DNA from 2 places in the Ruminococcus sp. AM26-12LB genome. Region 1 is predicted to be linked to the other one. Evidence: predicted binding sites of a transcription regulator. Region 1 holds the regulator's gene; the other holds the start of a gene.
What was found. The regulator LexA, encoded in region 1, represses DNA repair genes until DNA is damaged. The targets are predictions, from matches to a motif close to CNAACANNTGTTNG.

Region 2: uvrA (excinuclease ABC subunit UvrA) is a predicted target of LexA. The motif match lies at 1,541-1,554, and genes of this name have one in related genera.

Annotation. Positions count from the first base shown of each region.
Region 1 is NZ_QUJX01000006.1:103,390-106,586, reverse strand. It holds gene DW694_RS06020 (HlyD family efflux transporter periplasmic adaptor subunit) at 1-775, opposite strand, end outside; gene lexA (transcriptional repressor LexA) at 990-1,610, shown strand; gene rsfS (ribosome silencing factor) at 1,790-2,155, opposite strand; gene yqeK (bis(5'-nucleosyl)-tetraphosphatase (symmetrical) YqeK) at 2,162-2,776, opposite strand; gene nadD (nicotinate-nucleotide adenylyltransferase) at 2,763-3,197, opposite strand, start outside.
Region 2 is NZ_QUJX01000011.1:78,479-81,675, forward strand. It holds gene uvrA (excinuclease ABC subunit UvrA) at 1-1,427, opposite strand, end outside; gene hemW (radical SAM family heme chaperone HemW) at 1,582-2,718, opposite strand; gene DW694_RS09725 (hypothetical protein) at 2,708-3,094, opposite strand; gene lepA (translation elongation factor 4) at 3,106-3,197, opposite strand, start outside.

The sequences.
Region 1 (3,197 bases):
TCTCACTTAAAGGGATCAAAAGACTCCAGAGTTCATCTGTAATGATCGTATAAATATCATCTCCGGCCTTTATCTGTCCATCTGTTTTCAGATCCGTTTCCTGATAGGAATTCTGATCAAAATCAGCAGCTGTGACATTATCAACGGTTTTGGTTTCGTAGCCATCTGTAGAATACAGGATGATCCCGTCTGTCTGCGCACGGCGGATATTTGGATCACTGGAAACTATAGTTGTAACTGTGGCTTCCTCTCCATCTTCAGACGTCGTGCTTGCAGAAGAAGCTCCCGAACTGTCTGAAGCATACTGAAGGATGCTTCCATTGAGCTGATATTTAAAACTATAGGCACTGTTGAATTTGCTGGGATCAAATCCTTTGGAAAAGCTTTGCATATTACTGCGTATATCCGCCAGTTCCTCTCTGCTCAGAGAGGTTACATTGTCTGCAGATCTTGAACTGTTCAGGCTGTAGACAGCACCGTTGGCATTGATCTTGGTACCTTCCCTTGCGTAATATGTAACGTAACCGCCCGCATCTGCCTGCACTACGTTCTCTGTCATGATCGCCAGCCCTGTGTATGTCTCATTCATGGATAACGGACCGGAGGGAACCTGATAAGATTCCATATGAGAAGCTGTAAGATAAAGAATCACACTAAAGATCATATAGATAAAAATTGCTCCGAACATTACAGTTCCAATGTTCAGACCAAAAATTTTACGAAGCTTTGCTAAGAATCCCGGAGTTTTTCCGGAATGTACTTTATTATCCGGCAAATGAATGCCTCCTTTACATCGTTCATCTCTTAAAGTTCGTTTTATTGTAACATTTTATTTAAATGAATACAAGCTTTAAAACGTGCGAACATACTTTCCGAATATCCGTTTGCCATTTTTTCAAAAGTATGTTATACTATTCAAAATATAATTTCGTGATGCTGTCATATTATGGTCGACAGCAGATAAAATCAACCCAGGGAGGTAAGTACACATGACATATGGCAGAATCAGTAAAAAGCAGCAGGAAATACTGGATTATATGAAAAATGAGATCCTTAACAGAGGTTTTCCGCCCTCCGTCCGTGAAATCTGTGAAGCAGTAAACCTGAAATCCACATCTTCCGTTCACTCCCATCTGGAAGCTCTGGAAAAAAACGGATATATCCGCAGAGATGCCACCAAGCCCCGTGCGATCGAGATCATTGATGATAATTTCAATCTGGTCCGCCGCGAGGTTGTCAATGTTCCTCTTGTAGGCACTGTTGCTGCCGGACAGCCGATCCTGGCAGTGGAAAATATCGATGCTTACTTTCCGATCCCGGCTGAATATATGCCCAATGAACAAAGTTTCATGCTGACTGTCAAAGGCGACAGTATGATCAATGCAGGTATTTTTGATGGAGATCAGGTTCTTGTAAAGCAGCAGGCAACAGCAGAAAACGGCGACATGGTAGTTGCTCTGATCGATGATTCTGCAACAGTTAAGACTTTCTACAAAGAAAATGGTTATTATCGACTTCAGCCGGAGAACGACAATATGGAACCGATCATCATCACCGGTAATCTGCAGATCCTCGGCAAAGTATTTGGTGTATTTCGTTTCTTTTCATGAAAATATAAACAACAGATCCCACCCAATGTAATGTGATTTAAAAAGAGAGATATCTTTAAGGTAGCTGTACAGCCCCACAAAGATATCTCTCTTTTCTTTTTCAACAGAAAACTTCTGCTTTTTGATTTCTTCTTATTTAGTTCACATAATATTTTTACAGTAAACTAATATAACAAATTTTACTCATTCTCACCAAGAAATTCTTCCGCATCAAGAATCTTGCCGTCTCTCCAAATCCTCTCAAGATCGTAGAAAAGTCTGTTTTCCTCATCAAAGATATGGATGATCATATCACCGTAATCCATGAGGACCCAGCTGGAGTTTCTGGTTCCCTCGATCTGTTTTGCTTCATATCCGGCACGGCCAAGCATTTCATCTGCATTGTCAACCATTGCCTGTACCTGATTCTGGTTGGAAGCACTTGCAATCACAAAATAATCTGCGATCACGGAAACCTCATGGATATCAATAATCTTGATATCCTTTGCTTTTTTATCATCCAGTGCCTTGCAGGCGATCCGGACCATCTCTTTTTCGATACTCATAGAATTTTAATCCTCCTGTCTGTTGGCTGCATCCTGCATTTTTCTGTCATGGAGTTCTTTATAATAAACATAAGCATCCCTAGTCGTACTGTCGATTTCCTTGGGATTTTCCTCCAGATATTCCAGTGTATCCTTTAAAATCTCATACATACACTCATCCAGATCTTCAAAAGCAATCTTTCGCACCTTCGCAAGATTCGGAGCTTTGTCACGCATTGGTTCAATATAGTCTGAAATATATACGATCTTCTCAAGAAGGCTCATTCCCGGTCTTCCTGTTGTATGATAAGTGATCGCTGTCAGGATCTCTTCGTCTTTAATATCATATTTACTGCTGGCCACATAAGCCCCCAGTTTGGCATGAAGAAGAAACGGATGATCCTTTTCAAAATCTGATACCGGAATATCATGCTGGCTGCACAGCTTCAGTTTCTTTTTATTAGGAATACACTTTGCACTGTCATGAAGAAGTCCTGCAGCCTGTGCATCCTCCAGATCATAATCATAAACCATGGCAAGCGCAGCACAAGTGTACATAACCCCCATTGTATGCTCAAATCTGGCCTCATCCAGATATTTGGAAAGTTTCTTTTTTATCTTGATAAAATCATATTTTCCCATCTGAATCATTTCCTTTATAGATATCGTTTTTCTCAATATAGGAAATCACAGGCTTGGGAACATAATAGCGGAGACTCTGCCCGCTTTCATGCCAGGAACGGAGCAGCTCACTGGAAACATCAATATTCATGGTATCCAGTCGAATAAAATTCCCGTTATACTTCTGTGACAGAAGTTGCATCTGCTGATCAAGTTCCTTCAATGGAGTATGATCTCTGGTTGCCACTACCAGTACTGCTTCCTGACAAATGCGTTCCGGTTCCATCCAGGTATCAAAATTAAAAAGCGAATCTGCACCGATGATAAAATAATACTCTGTGTCCGGATTCGCTTTATTCAGCTGTTCCAGAGTCCGGTAAGTATACGTATAGCCTTCCTCATGCATCTCGATCAGAGACAGCTCAAAGTGAGGATTATCCTC
Region 2 (3,197 bases), on a different contig from region 1:
ACCCTGGCGCGGATTTCCTTCAGGATCTGCCTTCCAATAAGCTCCTGCTGCTTTGAAAGCTTCAGATCGCGGAGAAAGCCCTGCAGCTTCTGTACCGGCATATTGGTCACTTCATAAATATTCTTATCCGCCACGGTCACTGCCAGGGACTCCTTCTTCAGCCTCTGTCCCTTACATGTGGTGCACGGAGTAATCCGCATAAAGCTCTCGTATTCCTGCTTCATAGCCTCGGAACCGGTTTCACGGTATCTCTGCTCCACATTGCGGATCAGTCCCGGGAACGCCACATCGTAAACGCCCTCTCCCCGCTGTCCTTTATAATAAACCTTCACAGAATGACCGCCGGTACCATGGATGAGGATATCCTGGACCTTCTTCGGATACTCGCAGAAAGGTGTATCCAGAGAAAATTCATATTCCCTTGCCAGGGCATCCAGGATCGCTCTGGAAAAGCTTCCCTGCGTGGTACAGGACTGCCATCCGAGAACAGCGATAGCCCCTTCATTGATACTCAGTTTCTTATCCGGGATCATCAGATCGATATCAAATTCCATCTTATATCCAAGACCCAGACACTGCGGGCAGGCACCAAATGGATTATTAAAGGAAAAGCTCCTGGGTTCGATCTCATCAATGCTGATGCCGCAATCCGGACAGGAAAAACTCTGACTGAAATTCAGAAGCTTCCCGTCCATAGTGTCTACTACCAGCAGGCCATCCGCCAAATCCAGCACGGTTTCAATGGAATCGGAAAGACGCTTCTCTATTCCCGGTTTCACAATAAGTCGATCCACAACGATCTCAATGTTATGTTTGATATTCTTATCCAGCTTGATCTCCTCAGAAAGCTCATAGAGATTTCCGTCGATCTGCACTCTCACATATCCGCTTCTTCTGGCCTGATCCAGAAGTTTAACATGGGTTCCCTTGCGGCCCCGCACTACCGGTGCAAGAAGCTGGATCTTCTGGCGTTCCGGAAGCGTCATGATCTGATCCACCATCTGATCTACCGTCTGTTTGCGGATTTCCCTTCCACATTTGGGACAGTGCGGGATTCCCACACGGGCATACAGAAGTCGGAAATAATCGTAGATCTCCGTTACCGTACCCACTGTAGAACGGGGATTCCGGTTCGTTGACTTCTGATCAATGGAGATTGCCGGCGGAAGGCCCTCGATACTCTCCACATCCGGTTTCTCCATCTGTCCCAGGAACTGCCTCGCATAGGAAGAAAGTGACTCCATATAACGTCTCTGTCCCTCTGCATAAATGGTATCAAATGCAAGAGATGACTTACCGGAGCCGCTGAGTCCGGTAAGTACCACAAACTGGTCTCTGGGAATATCGACGCTAAGATTCTTAAGATTATTCTCATTGGCTCCGCGTATCCTGATAAAACGCTTCTTATCGTTTGCTTCTGCTGACATGAAAGCCTCCTACTCTGTCCGGTCATAAAAAATACTCCGGTATTCTTCTCAACAGCAGAATCTACCTCTCTTATTCCGCTGTAAAACTTCTGATTTTTTATCAGTATACTGCCAGAACATTCGTTCGTCAAGGTAAAAAAATCGACAAATTTTTCTACAGCAGAAAATCCGCCATCACTCCATTGCTCACATGGATTCCCTTTCTCGAAAGATATATCCTGTCTCCTTTTTGTTCCAGCATTCCGATCTCCAGATGTTTTTTCAGGACCTCTCCGTAAACGTTTTCCATATTTTTTCCGAAATATTCCGCAAACGCTTCCATTGAAACGCCCTCTGTCATCCGAAGCCCCAGAAACATAAACTCAGCCATCTCATCTGCCTCTGTAAGGCTTTCCATATTCTGGCGGATCTTATCCGGAAACGCACTGTTTCCAATATATTCCTTCATATCCGCAGTATTGGAAAAACGCATATGATCCAGAAGTGAAGACGCCCCAAGTCCCAGTCCCAGATAATCGATCCTCTGCCAGTATCCCTTATTATGGCGGCATTCCCGCCCGCCTTTCGCATAATTGGAGATCTCGTACTGATGAAACCCATATTCCTCCAGGATCCCTGCCGTATTCTCATACATACGGTACTCCGTATCCTCATCCGGCAATTTCAGCTTTCTCTCCCCGAAAGGAGTGCCTTCCTCAATGATCAGACTGTAGGCGGAAATATGTTCCGGCGAAAGCCCTGCCACCGTGCGGAGATTTTTTTCCCAGTCTGCATAGGTCTGTTCCGGAATGGCACTCATCAGATCGATATTGATGTTGGAAAAGCCTGCATCCCTTGCCATAAAAAAGCTCTCCTGAAACTCTTCCCACGTATGGATCCTTCCAAGGATCTTTAATTCCCGATTCTGCGGGGACTGAAGCCCCAGACTCAGTCGGTTGATCCCGTGTTCCAGATATATCTGAAGTTTTTCTTTATATAAAGTCCCCGGATTTGCTTCGATGGTGATCTCAGCATCCGGGGCCACAAAAAACTTATTTCTGATCTGATCCAGCATCTCTCCAACAAGAGACGGATCCGGCACGGAAGGTGTTCCTCCGCCGATAAAAACTGTGGTGATCTCCCTGTCCGAAAAATCCGGAACAGCGGCAATCTCCCTTTCCAGAGCCTGGAAATATTCACGCTGCCTCTCTTTTCCGGCAGGTCCGGAAAGGAAATCACAGTAATCGCATTTTTTTACACAAAACGGAATATGGATATAGAGCTCCAGCGGTTTTTTCGCCTCATTCTCCATCCATGGCTCCTTCCTCTCCACCACTACCTGATGTATCATTATCCTCATCGGAGCTTGTATCTTCACCGGCACTATCCGCATTATCCGTACTTCCGTCTGAAGCAGCCGGTGTCGGTGTCACGCCATCGATCCCCAATGCCTCGCTGCCGTTTTCTGCCAGGTACTCATTGACCATTGTCAGATTTCCATTGCTCGTCACTGCATCCGGATCTACAGTTTTCGGATCAGGAGTGGCAGTCGGTTCCGGCGCTGTACTGATTTTGATCACACTTTCCTCTTCTGCATTTTTCTTCTTTGAACCACATCCGGTAAGCAGAGCTCCTGTCATAGCCAGAAGTCCTGCTGCCAGAAACAGTTTTTTTATATTTTTTTTCAAAAAGTCATCTCCTATTTATCATCCAGCTTCAGGACACTCATAAATGCCTTCTGCGGGATCTCCACGTTACCTACCTGACGCATACGTTTCTTACCTTCCTTCT